Regions from separate parts of the Pseudoalteromonas sp. MMG013 genome, predicted to be linked through region 1. Evidence: predicted binding sites of a transcription regulator. Region 1 holds the regulator's gene; each other region holds the start of a gene.
What was found. Region 1 encodes MetJ, which represses methionine synthesis genes. Its sites were predicted from a motif close to TAGACGTCTAGACGTCTA; they were not measured.

Region 1 (6,068 bases):
GGCTTGATAGCGTGACGCAGAGCTTAAGCTTGAGCCACCGAATTTATGTACTACTCTTGTCATTTTTCTACCACAAAACCGTATGAGCCGGTGTTAATTTAAAAGTTTTTGCCTCATCAGATCCTTTGCTTTGACCTGGTGTAGTGCGTTTAAACGCTTGCTCTAGATCAGCCACCAAATCATCTAATTCTTCAATACCCACTGAAATTCGAATCAGCGTATCTCCTACGCCCGCTTCAAGACGAGCTGTCGCATCCATACCCGCATGTGTCATGGTCGCAGGATGACAGATTAAGCTCTCTACGCCACCCAGTGATTCCGCCAGTGAAAACTCTTTTAAAGAGGTCAAGAATGCAGCAGAGTCACTTAACCCGCCTTTTATGTCAAAGCTCACCATGCCGCCGAAACCTGCTTGCTGCTTTTTGGCTAATTCATGTTGTGGATGAGATTCTAAGCCTGGGTAATACACTTGACTAACATAGTCCGATTGCTCTAAGTATTTGGCAATCGCCAAGGCATTTTCTTGATGCTGCTTTAAACGTACATTCAGCGTTCGTAAGCCGCGAAGCGTTAAATAGCTATCAAAGGGCGCGCCCGTAATGCCAATGTTATTTGCCCACCATGCTAGCTCCTCACCCAGTTCCGCAGTACGTGCGATCACGGCACCACCGACCACGTCTGAATGACCATTAATATATTTAGTGGTTGAGTGAACCACAATGTCTACACCAAACTTAATAGGGTTTTGTAATGCCGGTGACAAAAAAGTGTTATCTGCAGCAACTAGTGCACCTGCTTGCTTAGCGGTTTTCACCACAGCTTCTATGTCTGTCAGGCGAAGAATAGGGTTGCTCGGTGTCTCAATCCATACCACTTTTGGCTTTATATCTAAAATTTTCTGATAGCTTTCAGGCTGTGTTAAATCAAGTACTACAAGGTTTAATAAGCCACGCTTTTGCAATGATGTGAATAAACGATAACTGCCGCCATAACAGTCATGGGGGATCACCAACGTGTCATCGCTATTTAATAGTTGCGTCACTAAGTGAACAGCAGACATACCCGTTGCGGTAATAATGCCTCTTTCTCCGCCTTCTAGCTGAGCTAATGTTTCAGCTAAAATATCTCGATTAGGGTTACCACTGCGACCATAATCATAATCTCGTTTGGTATCAAAATCTGCAAATGAGTACGTAGTTGATAGGTATAACGGCGGTACGACCGCACCATGGTGCTTGTCTGCTTCTATGCCATGGCGTACTGCGATGGTTGATTTATTACGTTCACTCATATCATCACCTAGATAGTTGGATGTTTAGACGTCTAAAAGGTTAGATTAATAAATACTAGAAGTCAAAACATTTATACTGCTAAATGGCTATTTACTTAGTATTTGACTATCTTATTTAAACCGATAAAATTTCGCCACTTCAAAAAAAATGATCGCGAATACGATCGAACGAAACACTTACTATGGCAAGTAAAGGGGCTTTTGCCTAGACCATCACAAACAATGTCATATAATGACAACCAGTAAGTACATAGTTCCGTCGGATAGGCACTACAAAATAAAGGCAACAACAACATTATGGCTAAATGGAATGGTGAATATGTTCACCCGTATGCAGAACACGGTAAAAAGTCTGAACAAGTAAAAAAGATCACTGTATCAATCCCGTTGAATGTATTGAAAGTGTTAACTGACGAGCGGACTCGCCGACAAGTTAATAATTTACGTCATGCAACCAATAGCGAGCTACTGTGTGAAGCATTTTTACATGCATTTACTGGGCAACCTTTGCCAAACGATGAAGATTTACGAAAAGATAATCCAGAAAAAGTACCTGAAGAAGTGCGTCAAATTATGGAGTCTATGGGGTTAGAAGTGCCTATCATTGATGAAGAATAGTCAATTAGAAGCTCCTTCGGGGGCTTCCTATTCTTGTTTAATTTCGAAAAAATGATTTCTTTCGATAACTTCGAACTTTCAAAACCGCATTTTTGCAACTTTAATCATCATTCATATCTGACAACTTCCACAATCTAAAACGTTATGTGGGCAATACACTCCCAAGTGATAAATACCGAGATCGACATATAAGGGCTACGGCTATACCCATATAAAGCGGCTTTAGTATCTACTTCATTAAAATATCACTCACTCTCGCGAATGAGATCTCGCATTCATTGCGTCAAAAAATGAGGAGAAGGCACTTTGTACGAAGAGAAAAATGAGAGTATCCAAATGAAGATGATTAAGAAAATACGTATTCGTAGGTATCGTTAGGGGTCAATATCAAGATAGATGGAATCGATATTCTGGATAAACAAAAGCCCCAACCAAAGGCCGGGGCTTTCAAAGACAAATCTTAAATTAGTTTAAAACTAAAATTAAGCTTGCTTAGGACGTGCAATAACGTCTACTAAAGTCCAAGATTTATTCTTAGAGATAGGAGCACATTCACGAATAGTAACTGTGTCGCCTGCTTTAGCTGTATTGCTCTCGTCATGTACGTGCAACTTAGTTGTACGCTTGATGTATTTACCGTAGATCGGGTGCTTAACCTGACGTTCGATACCTACAACAATAGACTTTTCCATCTTATCGCTGATCACACGACCTTGAAGAGTACGGATTTTATCAGTCATTATGCACCTGCCTTCTGGTTGATAACCGTTTTAACACGCGCAATACTGCGACGTACTTTTCTTAACTCGTGAGTTTGAGCTAGCTGACCAGTGCTTACTTGCATGCGCAGGTTGAACTGCTCACGTAGAAGCTCAAGAAGTTCAGCATTAAGCTCTTCAACGCTTTTGTCTTTAAGTTCGCTAGCTTTCATCACATTACCGTCCGAGTTACAAATGTTGTTTTGAAAGGTAATTTACGAGCTGCAAGGTTAAATGCTTCGCGAGCAAGCTCTTCCGGCACACCTTCCATCTCATAAAGTACTTTGCCTGGCTGGATTTCTGCAACCCAGTACTCAACAGAGCCTTTACCTTTACCCATACGAACTTCAAGCGGTTTGTTTGTGATTGGCTTATCTGGGAATACACGGATCCAGATTTTACCTTGACGCTTTACGTGACGTGTCATAGCACGACGAGCTGCTTCAATTTGACGCGCAGTCATACGACCACGGCCTGTTGCTTTCAAACCGAAAGAACCGAAGCTTACTTTGTTTCCGCTTGTAGCAAGACCACGGTTGCGGCCTTTATGCATTTTACGGAATTTTGTACGTTTTGGCTGTAACATTAATCGCTACCCCTTACTTAGCACTTTTTTTGGCTTTCTTCGGTGCACGTTTAGCTGGCTTCTCTTGCTCTTGAACTAGTGGTAAACCACCAATTACTTCGCCTTTGAAGATCCAAACTTTAACACCGATGATGCCGTAAGTGGTTAAAGCTTCAGAAGTTGCGTAGTCGATATCAGCACGTAGAGTATGTAGAGGTACACGACCTTCACGATACCACTCAGAACGTGCGATTTCAGCGCCGCCTAGACGACCACTTACTTCAACTTTGATACCTTTAGCACCAATGCGCATTGCGTTTTGTACCGAGCGCTTCATAGCACGACGGAACATAACACGACGCTCTAACTGAGATGCAATACCGTCAGCAACTAATTGTGCGTCAAGTTCTGGCTTACGTACTTCAGAAATATTAATCTGAGCAGGAACACCAGCGATCTTAGTTACAGCTTGACGAAGTTTTTCAACATCTTCGCCTTTCTTACCGATAACAACACCAGGACGAGCTGTATGAATTGTTACACGGATAGATTTAGCTGGACGCTCAATAACGATTTTAGACACAGAAGCCGCTTTCAATTCCTTAGTAAGGAATGTACGTACTTTGTGATCGCCAAAAAGCTGTGCAGAGAAATCTTTTGTACTCGCGTACCAGGTAGAAACCCAAGGTTTAGAGATACCTAGGCGAATACCAGTAGGATGAACTTTTTGTCCCATTACTTATATCTCCTAGCTATCTGAAACCACAACAGTGATGTGGCTTGTACGCTTAAGGATGCGGTCTGCGCGTCCTTTAGCACGTGGCATAATACGCTTCATTGTAGGACCATCGTCCACAAAAACCGTAGCTACACGTAGCTCATCAATGTCAGCACCTTCGTTATGCTCTGCGTTAGCAATAGCAGACTCAAGTACTTTCTTAACCAATACAGCCGCTTTTTTAGGGCTGTATGCCAGGATTTCTAGTGCGCGATCTACCGGAAGTCCGCGGATCTGATCTGCAACTAGACGTGCTTTTTGCGCCGAACCAGAGGCGAATTTGTGTTTAGCTAATGCTTCCATCATATTCCCCTATTAACGCTTCTTCGCTTTCTTATCCGCAGCATGGCCGCGGTAAGTACGAGTAGGTGCAAACTCACCTAGTTTGTGACCGATCATTTCGTCTGTAACGAATACAGGTACGTGCTGACGACCATTATGGACAGCGATGGTCAATCCGATCATGTTAGGGATGATCATTGAACGACGGCTCCAAGTCTTTATAGGCTTCTTGTCACCGCTTTCCAACGCCTTCTCTACCTTCTTCAGCAAGTGTAGGTCTATAAATGGACCCTTCTTGAGAGAACGTGGCATGGCAATTCCTCAACTATTACTTAGTACGACGACGTACTATTAGTTTATCCGTACGCTTGTTCTTGCGCGTTTTAGCACCTTTAGTAGGCTTACCCCATGGAGACACAGGGTGACGACCACCAGAAGTACGACCTTCACCACCACCGTGTGGGTGATCAACCGGGTTCATGGCAACACCACGAACTGTCGGACGAATACCACGCCAGCGGTTAGCACCTGCTTTACCTAGTGAACGAAGCATATGCTCAGCATTGCCTACTTCACCTAAGGTAGCGCGACAGTCAGACTCAACTTTACGTACTTCGCCTGAACGAAGACGTAGAGTCACGTATTGACCTTCACGTGCTAGGATTTGAACGTATGCACCAGCAGAGCGTGCAATTTGCGCACCCTTACCAGGTTTTAACTCTACGTTGTGTACAGTCGAACCTACAGGCATGTTACGCATCGGTAATGTGTTACCAGCTTTGATAGGTGCATCAACACCTGACTGGATCTGATCACCGGCTTTAAGGCCTTTAGGTGCAATGATGTAACGACGCTCACCGTCTGCATATAATACAAGAGCGATGTTTGCGCTACGGTTAGGATCATACTCTAAACGCTCAACAGTGGCTGGAATGCCATCTTTAGTGCGTTTGAAGTCGATTAAACGATAGTGTTGCTTATGACCACCACCGATATGACGAACCGTTATACGACCGTTGTTGTTACGACCACCTGATTTAGAGTTTTTCTCTAAAAGCGGTGCGTATGGCTTACCCTTGTGTAGCTCAGAGTTAACCACTTTAACGACGTGACGACGACCCGCAGAAGTTGGTTTACACTTTTGAAGTGCCATAATTCTAACTCCCCTTATTACTCGGCGCCGCCGACAAAGTCTAGCTCGCTACCTTCTTTAAGAGTAACGTAGGCTTTTTTCCAGTCGCTACGACGACCGAAACGTTGACCTGTACGTTTTGTTTTACCCTTAACGTTTAGAGTGCGAACACCAGTTACTTCTACTTCAAAAAGCTTCTCAACTGCCGCTTTAACTTCAGCTTTAGTTGCATCGTTTACTACTTTGAAAACAATCGTGTTGTTTTCTTCAGCAGCGATCGTGCTTTTCTCAGAGATGTGTGGAGCAAGAATTACTTTTAAAAGACGTTCTTCACGGATCATGCTAGCGCCTCCTCAAGTTGCTTAATAGCACCTGCAGTAATAAGTACCTTATCGAATGCGATTAGGCTTACTGGGTCGATGCCAGCTACATCACGAGTGTCAACCTTATAAAGGTTACGTGAAGATAGGAATAGATTCTCATCTACTTCTTCAGTCACGATAAGCACGTCTTTAAGCTCAAGTTCTTTAAGCTTAGAAACTAATTCTTTTGTTTTTGGTGCTTCAAGACCAAAACTTTCAACAACGATTAAACGCTCTTGACGAACAAGCTCAGACAAAATGCTTTTGATTGCACCGCGATAC
Region 2 (6,068 bases), on a different contig from region 1:
GGCATAAGCAATATCATGACAAGCATATCTACTATTTGATGCGACAGAGCCAAAGAAACATTTAAACATAGCTCTTTGAGTGAATATTTATTTTTGAGCTTTAACCGCTCTAGCACAATCGCAGTTATAAACACTGGACTAAGAAGTATGAGTATGTATTCAACTTTCATTGAGTACGCTCCACAAGCGTTTACCAGCCCGTTTGAAATCGTAATATAGCACAGCTTTTAATAACCACGAGGGTAGCCAGGTATTGCTGGTTCCTGAAATTTTATAGTGCAAAAAATGTTGCGTATTTGAATTGGTGTAATTAATTTCACCGAGGTGCAGCTTAATTGGACCGTTACCTTCTATCTGATAAGTTAGGGACGTATCTGAAAGTTGAATAACACGCTCTGTAAATTGATGTCCACGCATTGAAACAAGTCGACGCTCTGTCAGCTCTTTGTTGTCGAGAGCTGTAATTTGGGCGCGAAAAATATGACTTAAAAACTGACAATCAGTCAGCTGATAAAAGTTGAATTCACCTTCTTTAGGTAGTTCTATGATTATATCAAGTAAAGTCATTTGCGTTCTTTCTGCAATAAAGTCAAAGCTAGCATATTGTATTTAAGGTGGATATACTTGACTGAAGAAGCCATTAATTTGTCATTAGGCGCCAAAGTGTCAGATGTTAGTCAAGAATATTGTAAAGTCGTTGCGCACTATTTACCTGAACGGTATTGCGATTGTAGGCGCGTTCCTATGGCTGCTTATTTACAAGCAATCGATACAGCCGTAAAAATACAAGGTGATAGTTTATGGGGGTTTAATACCGGAAAAACGATTACGAGTGCAGAGTATGGCTTATTGGGGTATTTGGTAGAAACCAGTGATACCATCGGATGCGCAATAGATTGGCTACTGCAATTTGACAAAACGGTTGCTAATATTGGTGATATACAATTCACGGTTTGCGATAGCAGTGCAACACTTGTGTGGCGACCTTACTTTCATAACCGTCATGCAGTACTGAGAAACATGACTGCATGGGTTGCAACAGTTAGACGGATATCAGGACAAGCCTTAACACCGAGTGAAATGCATTTTAGTGATGCGTTTACGCATGAACAGCTGCGTTTGATGGAAGTGTGGTTTAATTGTCCAGTTAAAGATAAGCAAACATCGAATAGAATTGAATTCCCAGTTTCATTGTTAGCTGTGAAATTAATCACCCGTAATGAGGTAATTCAAGCTCATTTATTAATATCGATAAACGAGCTTGCTAGTGGCTCTGCTGGTGAGCATCAATGGCTCTCTCAACTACAACTTGTTTTACATAGTTGTGATTTACATACTCTCACGTTAGGCGTATTAGCCCAACACTTGAACGTGTCGACACGGACTTTACAACGAAAACTAACAGCACAAAAACTGAGTTTTAGCCAACTAAAAGATAAAGAACGGTTACGGCGTTTTGGGCAATTTGGGTATGTTATGCGAAAACAGGAATTAAGTGATTTATTGGGTTATAAAGAGCAGGCGTCATTAAATCGAGCTGTGCGGCGTTGGTATGGGATGTCGCCAAGTGCATACTTAAATGAGACTAAAAATCAGATATAAAAAACGCGGTGTATGGACACCGCGTTTTTCAGTAGTATATTTTAGGCTAGATTATAACCCAGCGGCAGCTCGCAGAGCATTTGCTTTGTCAGTTGCTTCCCATGGGAACTCTTCACGACCAAAGTGGCCATATGCCGCTGTTGGTTGATAAATAGGGCGTTCAAGGTCAAGCATCGTTAACAGCCCGTATGGACGCAGATCAAAGTGTTCACGAACAAGTTCAACTAAGCGAGATTCTTCGAGTTTACCGGTGCCGAAAGTTTCAATACTGATAGAGGTTGGTTCAGCAACACCAATGGCATAAGAAACTTGCAGCTCACATTTATCAGCCAAACCAGCCGCTACAATGTTTTTAGCAACATAACGAGCGGCATAAGCAGCTGAGCGGTCAACCTTTGATGGGTCTTTACCAGAGAAAGCACCACCACCATGGCGCGCCATACCACCATATGTATCTACGATGATTTTACGGCCAGTTAAACCACAGTCACCCATAGGACCACCGATCACGAAACGGCCAGTAGGATTGATGAAAAACTTAGTTGCTTTAGAAATAAGCTCAGCAGGCAATACTGGTTTGATAATTGTTTCCATTACAGCTTCAACTAAATCAGTTTGCGAAACAGTGTCACAATGCTGAGTTGAAAGAACAACAGCGTCAATACCAACGGCTTTGCCATTTTCGTATGCGAATGTCACTTGAGACTTTGCATCAGGGCGCAACCAGCTAAGCTCACCGCTTTTACGTACTTGCGCTTGACGTTGTACAAGGCGGTGAGAATAAGTAATTGGTGCGGGCATGAGTACGTCAGTTTCATTACATGCGTAACCGAACATTAGACCTTGGTCACCTGCACCTTGCTCTTCAGCTCGTGCACGGTCTACACCTTGGTTGATGTCAGGAGACTGTTTACCAATTGTGTTTAAGATGGCACATGAATCAGCGTCAAATCCCATATCTGAGTGAGTATAACCGATATCACGAACGGTCTTACGTGTTAGTTCTTCAATGTCTACCCATGCGCTAGTAGTGACTTCACCACCAACCATGACCATACCAGTTTTGACGTAAGTCTCACACGCCACACGTGCTTTTGGGTCTTGCTCAAGAATTGCATCAAGTACCGCATCGGAAATTTGATCGGCGATTTTATCCGGATGGCCTTCAGACACAGACTCAGAAGTAAATAAATGTTTTGCCATTGTATGTATGCTCACAAATATGCGCTTCACAAACAACAGGGATAGCGCAGGAAATAAAAATGTATACTCACTATTCTAACCAAAACAAGCAGCTCTGCATAGTTTTTTTACGCCTAGACGTCTAAATAGCTTCTCTAAAAAGAATGTGAATATAAAATTCATCTTGTACCTGTTTTTTCTAAGAAATGTCATTGCAGTCAACCATTGAAATGAGTAAGAATGGGGTACTTAACAATTATACCCGCGAATTTTAAGGTAGGAGAATTCATGCCATCTCGCAAAGAACTAGCAAATGCAATCCGCGCCCTGTCAATGGACGCAGTTCAACAGGCCAAATCTGGTCACCCCGGTGCCCCTATGGGTATGGCGGATATCGCCGAGGTACTTTGGCGCGATTATTTAAAACATAATCCAAACAACCCTGAATGGGCTGATCGTGACCGTTTTGTATTGTCAAATGGTCATGGTTCAATGCTCATTTATTCTTTGCTACATTTAAGTGGTTATGATCTATCAATTGATGACTTAAAGAATTTCCGTCAGATGCATTCGAAAACACCGGGTCACCCAGAATATGGTTATGCGCCAGGTATTGAAACAACGACGGGGCCATTAGGCCAAGGTATTACTAATGCTGTAGGTATGGCGATTGCCGAGAAGTCATTGGCAGCACAGTTTAACCGTGATGAACACGATATTGTTAACCACTTCACTTACGCATTTTTAGGTGATGGCTGCTTGATGGAAGGTATTTCACATGAAGCTTGTTCACTTGCTGGTACGTTAGGGCTGGGTAAACTTGTCGCTTTTTGGGATGACAATGGCATCTCAATTGATGGGGAAGTGGAAGGCTGGTTCAGTGATGACACTCCTAAACGCTTTGAAGCCTATGGCTGGCATGTTATTGCTGATGTTGATGGGCATGATAGTGATGCCATTAAAGCCGCAATCGACGCTGCGCGAGCTGAAACAGGAAAACCAACATTAATTTGTTGTAAAACGATTATTGGTTACGGCTCACCAAACAAATCAGGCAGCCATGACTGTCACGGTGCTCCACTTGGTGACGAAGAAATCAAAGCGGCACGTGAGTTTCTTGGTTGGCAACATGGTGCATTTGAAGTACCTGATGATGTATATGCAAAATGGGATGCATCTGCACGAGGTCAGCAAGCCCAGAGCCATTGGCTGATTAAATTTACTGAGTATCAAATTGAATACCCAGAATTAGCGGCGGAATTTGAACGTAGAATGAAAGGTGAGTTGCCGCAAAGTTGGACTGAACAGTCAGAAGCTTATATTGCACAACTTCAAGCGAACCCTGCAAACCCAGCAACTCGTAAAGCATCGCAAAATGCGTTAAATACTTATGGTCCTTTGTTACCAGAGTTTATGGGTGGCTCAGCAGATTTAGCCGGATCAAACTTAACAATTTGGGATGGCTCAAAAGGATTGACTGCTGAGGACGCTTCAGGTAATTACATTTATTATGGCGTACGTGAGTTTGGGATGTCGGCTATTATGAATGGTATCGTGCTTCATAAAGGTTTTATTCCATACGGTGCTACGTTCTTAATGTTTATGGAGTATGCACGCAATGCTGTTCGTATGGCTGCACTCATGAAGCAACCGAGTATTTTTGTTTATACGCATGATTCGATTGGTCTTGGTGAAGATGGGCCGACGCATCAACCTGTAGAGCAAATTGCAAGTATGCGTTTGACTCCTAACCTTGTTAACTGGCGTCCGTGTGACCAAGTTGAATCAGCCGTATCTTGGCAACAAGCCGTTGAGCGTAAAGATGGTCCTACGTCGTTGATATTTACTCGACAAGGTTTACAACAGCAAAGTAGGGATGAAGCGCAAGTGCAAGCCATTAAGCAAGGCGGCTATGTATTAAGCTGTGATGGTAATCCTGAGCTAATCATTATTGCGACGGGTTCTGAAGTGCAGCTGGCAGTTGATTCAGCTCGTGCGTTACGTTTAACAGGAAAGAAGGTGCGCGTAGTATCTATGCCATCAACGGATGTATTCGATGCCCAGTCAGCTGAATATAAAGAAAGCGTTTTGCCTGCTGCCGTAACACGTCGTGTTGCAGTAGAAGCGGGAATAGCAGACTACTGGTACAAATATGTTGGTTTAAACGGTGTTGTTATTGGCATGACAACATTTGGTGAATCAGCGCCTGCTAGTGAACTATTTGAACACTTTGGTTTCACTGTAGACAACATAGTTACCAAAGCTGAATCATTATTCTTAGCTTAAGATGTGACAAGTATTGAGGTAGATTGACACTTACTTCATATTAAAACGCCTGATGAGTTTTCATTGGGCGTTTTGTATTTTACTCCCGTATGTGGCATCGTGGATTGCCTTAGTTGGAGCTACTATCGTTTGGATTTCCTACCTTAATAAGATACTTTTTTCGTTAGATAGTGCTACTGGCGACTATTGTATCTGTCGCTCATTGAGTGCAGTAGCAAGTGAAGCTTATTAATGTATCGATATATAGAGGGGGACTAAGTAACCTGATTAAAATGAGCGGGCAAACAAACCTCGTTTGGCTATGGAGGAGGTCGGCCAATTTATGCTAAAGGCGATATAGACTCGTCGGCTTTGCGTATTCGATTGAATATTACAGCGACAATTGAAGTGCAGCTTATGCACTCGAGACAGCACAACGTCAGACAAAATACGACTCAGCAGAAGCTCGCTGCATTCTATTTAATTCCCCTTTTACAGCATGACACTCTTATATGAATGTTGGACGCAAGCGTGCTTACATATCCGTTGGTGCTGCCATTTACTGCTCCTCGATGATAACGAGAGAGGTATTTGAGTATTATAAATAAGTGAGAAATGAATCAAGTTATCTAAAATTAGGTTACCCAATAAAAAAACCTGCAATAGCAGGTTTTTTTATTGTTTTTATCTTTAAAAATAGACGTTTAATACTATGTTTTATCTATATTTATTAAACTTTAAATTGGTCTACTGACAAGCGGAGCTCTTCTGCAAGCTTGGCCACTTCAGTACTTGAAATAGAAGTTTGATTTGCCCCTTCCGCAGTTTGTTCAGCAATCGATACGATGGACTCGAGTCGCTCACTGATTTCCTGTGAAACTTGTTGTTGTTCATTGGCAGCAGTGGAAATCTCTTCGCTCACATCATGCGCTTGAGAAACCGCCTGAGTGATACTGTTCAATGCTTCATTTGCTAAATCACTTTTATCCACACATGATTCAGCTTGTTGTTTACCCTTT
Region 3 (6,068 bases), on a different contig from region 1:
TTAGCCAAAAACTCGCTCTTTTGGGTGTTACTCAATAGACTTGATACCACACCCACCGCACGACTGGCATTGTTAACATAAACAACTCCTTTGTCATATTGTGGCTCAATCTTAACCGCGGTATGTGCTTTGGACGTTGTCGCACCGCCTATCAATAACGGTAGCTCAAAATTACGACGTTTCATTTCTTTGGCAACATGGACCATTTCATCAAGCGAAGGCGTGATCAATCCCGAGAGGCCAATCACATCTGCCTTTTCATCAATGGCTGTTTGCAAGATTTTTTCCGCTGGCACCATCACACCTAAATCGACTACTTCGTAGTTGTTGCACTGTAGCACAACACCCACAATATTCTTACCAATATCATGTACGTCGCCTTTTACGGTCGCCATGATGATTTTACCATTGGTTGCGCCTTCTTCTTTTTCTGCATCAATAAAAGGGTCTAGGTAAGCTACCGCACGCTTCATTACCCGTGCAGATTTAACCACTTGAGGTAAAAACATTTTACCTGCGCCGAATAAATCCCCCACCACATTCATGCCATCCATTAATGGCCCTTCAATAACTTGTATGGGTTTATCCATACTGGCACGACATTCCTCAGTGTCTTCATCAATGTAGTTAGTAATACCTTTTACCAAAGCATGTTCGAGGCGTTTTTCAACTGGCCAAGTACGCCACTCTAGATCTTCCACCTTTTCAGCTTGTGCCATACCTGAATATTTAGGCGCAAGCTCCACCAGCCGCTCACCAGCGCCTGGATCGGTATTGAGTACCACATCTTCAACGGCTTTTCTGAGCTCTTGTGGAATATCATCATAAACAGCAAGTTGCCCTGCATTTACAATCCCCATATCCATACCAGCTTTGATAGCATGGTATAAAAACACCGAATGAATTGCTTCACGAACGGGGTTATTACCACGAAACGAAAATGAGACGTTCGATACCCCACCTGACACTTTACAATGCGGTAAACCTTGTTTTATACGACGAGTGCCCTCTATAAATTCAACCGCATAATTGTCATGCTCTTCAATACCGGTTGCCACAGCAAAAATATTCGGGTCAAAAATAATGTCTTCAGGCGGAAAACCTAATTGGTCGACTAAAATTCGGTATGAACGCTGGCATATGTCGAACTTTCGTTCTTGTGTTTCCGCTTGCCCTGTTTCATCAAACGCCATCACCACCGTTGCAGCCCCAAAGCGCTTAATGATCTTCGCTTGGTGAATAAATGGCGCTTCCCCTTCTTTTAAAGAGATCGAGTTAACAATAGCCTTACCTTGAATACACTTTAAACCTGCTTCGATTACGTCCCATTTTGACGAATCAACCATAATTGGTACTCGAGATATATCAGGTTCAGAAGCAATTAAGTTTAAAAACTTCACCATTGCTGCTTTTGAGTCCAACATGGCTTCGTCCATGTTAATATCAATGACTTGGGCACCACTTTCAACCTGTTCACGGGCAACGCTCAAAGCGGTTTCATAATCTTCTTCTAATATAAGGCGTTTAAAACGCGCAGAACCAGTGACATTTGTACGCTCACCAACGTTAGTAAATACTGCTGTAGCTTGACTCATTGACGACTTCCTAATTCAGATTACAGGCTTCAAGACCAGCCAAACGCATACGCACGTCTAACTCTGGTAATGGCCGCGGAGCTACATGTTCGAGACCATCAGCAAAGGCTTTGATATGCGCGGGTGTGGTACCACAACATCCGCCAACAATATTAATGTAACCTTCCTTTCCCCAATCAATAATTTCTTTCGCCATCTCATCTGCTTCTAAATCATATTCACCAAATTCATTGGGCAAACCGGCATTCGGGTGAACCGATGTAAATGTCTCACACACTCGCGATAACTCGACAACATACTGACGTAATAGATCGGGTCCTAACGCGCAATTTAAGCCAATTGAAATGGGCTTAATATGGCGAATAGAGTTGTAAAATGCTTCCGTTGTTTGGCCAGATAAAGTGCGCCCTGATGCATCTGTGATAGTGCCTGATATCATAACAGGTAAGGTTACGCCCGCTTGTTCAAACGCTTCTTCTACCGCGTATGATGCCGCTTTTGCATTGAGCGTATCAAAAATAGTTTCTATTAATATGAGATCTGCCCCACCTTCAATAAGGGCGAGCGTTGACTCGACATACGCTGCAACTAATTTGTCAAAGGTGATATTACGATAACCCGGATCGTTAACGTCTGGTGAAATTGAACATGTTTTTGACGTCGGCCCTAGTACACCTGCAACATAACGCGGTTTATTGGGGTTTTGTGCTGTAAACTCATCACACACCGCTCTTGCCAATTTAGCCGACTCTATATTAATTTCACGACTAAGACTTGCCATCTCGTAATCATCCATCGAAATAGTCGTGGCATTAAATGTATTGGTTTCAATAATATCTGCACCAGCAGCTAAAAACTGGCTGTGTATATCTCTGATCACATCAGGCTTAGTCAGGCTTAATAAATCGTTATTACCTTTGATCAACACATGCCAATCTTTAAAGCGCTCACCACGATAGTCTTGTTCCTCAAATTTGAATTCTTGGATCATGGTCCCCATTGCACCATCAAGGATCAAAATACGATTTTTCATCGCCTCGGCTAAAGCGATACTTTTATTCTGCGGTAAATTATTCGGCATAGTTGTTAGTCCTTACATCTTGGCTAACGAGATTAATATCATACGGTGTGGTTTGGTAAACATAGTAGTTTAACCAATTTGAGAATAACAAAAAGGCATGGCTTTGCCACGTTTTTGAAGGTGTTTTATCTGCATTGTCATCTGGAAAATATCCTTCAGGTATTGCGGCATCAGGGCCTTTTTCGAGGTCACGCCTATATTCTTTTTGTAGAGTATCTGCATCGTACTCTGGATGGCCCGTTAAATAAACTTGGCTTCCCGATTGATTTTTAACTAAATACGCACCAACTTGCTCTGAACCAGCCAACGCAATTAAATCATCTGTTTGATGTATGCTTGCTTCATCGATATGACCATATCGAGAGTGCGGGACAACAAACTCATCATCAAAACCCCGAGTCAATGCCCCATGTTCAAAATAGCAACGATGTTTAAATACACCACAGAGTTTGTTCTTTTTCAGTGTTCGTTTTAAACCATGATGATGAAATAGTCCTGCATGCGCTGCCCAACATGAAAACAATGTCGACGTCACATGACTTTCAGCCCAATCAAAAAACACTTGCAGTTCATTCCAATACGTTACGTCTTCATATTCTAAGTGTGCAAGCGGTGCACCTGTCACAATTAAAGCATCGTAATTTTGATCTTTCACATCTGAAAAATATCGATAAAACATATCTAAGTGTTGCTCTGAATTTTCAGAACTACGGTGCGTATCTAAACGCAATAGATCAACATTCACTTGTAAAGGAGAATTGGCCAATAAACGAATAAACTGTACTTCGGTTTCCACCTTATTAGGCATCAAGTTTAAAATAGCCAATCGCATTGGTCGAATTTCTTGCGACTTTGCACGGCTTTTTGGCATTACAAACACGTTTTCTTGACGCAATTGTACAATAGCAGGTAATTCGTCTTTGACGGTGATCGGCACACGCTTCTCCTGAGTTAAAAATACCTTGTTATTATGACCACAACCACAGAAATTTCAACCTCTAGATGTACAGACGTCTAAACATTTATACTTTATTTGATTGTTTCTTTGGCTCAAGTTGTAATAATCAAAAATTATAAACAATTCAGTTAATATAAGGACGACAGATGTTGAGTGTTGGATTAGGAGAGATTGCAGCTATCTGTGCGGCAATGGTGTGGGCAAGTTCAACAGTCATCTACAAGCGTTTTAGTCACTCTTTATCACCGCTGGAATTAAACATAAGTAAAGGTGTAATGGCCTGCACCATGATGTGTCTTAGCCTGATGGTATTACAAGATAGTGCCATACCAAGTGAGGCAAATGCATGGATATGGTTAGCTGCCAGTGGCGTAATTGGAATTGCTGTGGGAGATAGTGCATATTTTGCAGCGTTGAGAAATATAGGCCCAGCAAGAACGTTGGTGATTGAATCTATGGCACCCGCCATCGCTGGCATACTCAATATTTTAATACTCGGCACTTTTTTAAATGTCATAGCATGGGTCGGTATTATTGTTACTACAATGGGCGTCACCTTAGCGATTAAACCACGCATAAAATTGCCTCCCCTTGATAGGAAAAAATACAAAATTGGGGTGTGCTGTGCGTTACTGGCGGCCGCGTGTCAAGCAGCTGGAATGGTCATGTCTAAGGCAGGAATGGCAGATGAGGGAACCAGTAGTTTATGGGCGGCTATGATCCGTTTATTTTCAGGCACCATGGCAGTTGCTATGCTGGTTGTATTTTTGAAAAATCACAGCATCAATCAAGCTGTGAAGCTCCGTGGAATAAGTAATAAGAAATGGCTTTTTGTCGCGGTCTTCTTTGGCACTTTTATCGGCTTATGGTTACAACTTAGTGCAGTCAAATATACCGATCCAGCTGTCGCGCAAACTCTGTTAGCCACTGCACCGCTCATGGTCATGACGTTGACTTGGATACAAAAAGAAGAGATCACACGAAATATGATAGTAGGCGGGATATTCGCGCTCTTTGGTGTGGCTGTATTATTAAGCGCATAATTATTAAGTACGCAGTTATTAAGTACATAATTACTAGGTACATAATTTTGCGCTGAACATATTAGCTCTCACAGCACAATATACAAAAGTAGGAAGGAGGCCAGAGCCCGCTTTTGCAAACGAGGATAGCCCATATGGAGAAAGGAGTGTCTAGGTAGGGTTATAGAAGAAGGTTATTTGCTTTACAAAAAATGTCATAAAGCATCATAATTTGGATACAAAAAAGGCTTAACATTGCGTTAAGCCATTTTTAAGTTTGAGTTTTTATTAGCGTTTGCTGATCTATGAGGTTTTAATTTGCTGCAACCTCTTTGGTCATTAAGCATAGTTAAGGTGCCACTGGTGTGATTACCTAGCTAAATCAACAATAATGTCGTAATCCTATTTTGCTAGAGCTGCGGGCTAGTGTTAGCTACTAACTTGCTCGCACAATAAATCAGATGCGAACCCTTCACTATTGATGATGTGATCGACCTCACTGACATACCATTTACCATCAGCCAATGTGCCTGTACCGATTAAATTTACAACCGCACCAGCGCCTATGGCAGGGTCGCCTATCACTTTGGCTCTAATTGATTTAGCTGCGCGGTTAAGTCTTTCATGTTTTCCCTTGGCTGCTTGTGTTGCATAGGCTTCATTGGCGTATACATAGGGCAATACGATTGCAGGTTGACCACTCCCCGCTGTTACAGGTTTACGCAGCGCCTCATTCATATCATAAAAATAGGCTTTAACTTCTCCAACAGTACGATAGGCATCTTCCATAAAATGCCAAGATAGTATCTGGCTTACGTCAATATCCACTTCTTTTAGTGGCTTACCGGATAGCGACTTTCCCGTCCCTCGGCCCATAAATATCAATTTATCGTGGGCAATTTTCAAAATTGCATCGTACTGCTCAGCCAACTTACTTAATAGCTGCAAATCACTTTCACTTTGTTCAATATGCGGTAATTCTATGGCGCTAAACTGTGCGCCAACTTTTGGGTCTAAGCCATGTTCCGAAGCAATATCGGAGACGAGATCCCCAAGCTTTTGTGGCGTATTAGGATCAGCTGGCCATGATTTTTGCTTTGGTGCTTTCAACCCTGTGTGCCAGAGCACTTTATTGCCAAACAACTCAAGTGAACGAATCGGTCCAGATACGCTATACTCCCCCACTTCAAATGATCCTAAAGGAATAAGTTTGGCCGCTTTATCGGCCGCACCATTTTTATATCCCATGGCAATTTCAACAATATCGGTCGGCTTAGGGTTTTGTATTGGTGCTGTTCCGAGGTTATCAAATCGTACGTAGCATGCATCACTTTGCAACCCCGTTTTCAAACTTACACGCACCTCGACCATTCGATCTCGTAGCCGCTCTGCCACCTCATTGCCATTTGCTT

Region 2: a site for MetJ is predicted at 2,912-2,929, ahead of metK (methionine adenosyltransferase). Genes of this name have one in related genera too.
Region 3: a site for MetJ is predicted at 3,684-3,701, ahead of metA (homoserine O-succinyltransferase). Genes of this name have one in related genera too.

What each region holds. Positions count from the first base shown of each region.
Region 1 is NZ_JAGJEE010000004.1:312,571-318,638, forward strand. It holds gene metL (bifunctional aspartate kinase/homoserine dehydrogenase II) at 1-63, opposite strand, end outside; gene metB (cystathionine gamma-synthase) at 68-1,291, opposite strand; gene metJ (met regulon transcriptional regulator MetJ) at 1,589-1,909, shown strand; gene rpsQ (30S ribosomal protein S17) at 2,392-2,649, opposite strand; gene rpmC (50S ribosomal protein L29) at 2,649-2,840, opposite strand; gene rplP (50S ribosomal protein L16) at 2,840-3,253, opposite strand; gene rpsC (30S ribosomal protein S3) at 3,267-3,968, opposite strand; gene rplV (50S ribosomal protein L22) at 3,981-4,313, opposite strand; gene rpsS (30S ribosomal protein S19) at 4,326-4,604, opposite strand; gene rplB (50S ribosomal protein L2) at 4,621-5,445, opposite strand; gene rplW (50S ribosomal protein L23) at 5,463-5,765, opposite strand; gene rplD (50S ribosomal protein L4) at 5,762-6,068, opposite strand, start outside.
Region 2 is NZ_JAGJEE010000003.1:165,011-171,078, forward strand. It holds gene J8L98_RS04305 (sterol desaturase family protein) at 1-170, opposite strand, end outside; gene J8L98_RS04310 (hypothetical protein) at 160-567, opposite strand; gene J8L98_RS04315 (AraC family transcriptional regulator ligand-binding domain-containing protein) at 625-1,602, shown strand; gene metK (methionine adenosyltransferase) at 1,654-2,805, opposite strand; gene tkt (transketolase) at 3,073-5,070, shown strand; gene J8L98_RS04330 (methyl-accepting chemotaxis protein) at 5,780-6,068, opposite strand, start outside.
Region 3 is NZ_JAGJEE010000015.1:115,622-121,689, forward strand. It holds gene metH (methionine synthase) at 1-1,595, opposite strand, end outside; gene J8L98_RS14655 (homocysteine S-methyltransferase family protein) at 1,606-2,676, opposite strand; gene metA (homoserine O-succinyltransferase) at 2,666-3,613, opposite strand; gene J8L98_RS14665 (DMT family transporter) at 3,781-4,677, shown strand; gene J8L98_RS14670 (contractile injection system protein, VgrG/Pvc8 family) at 5,086-6,068, opposite strand, start outside.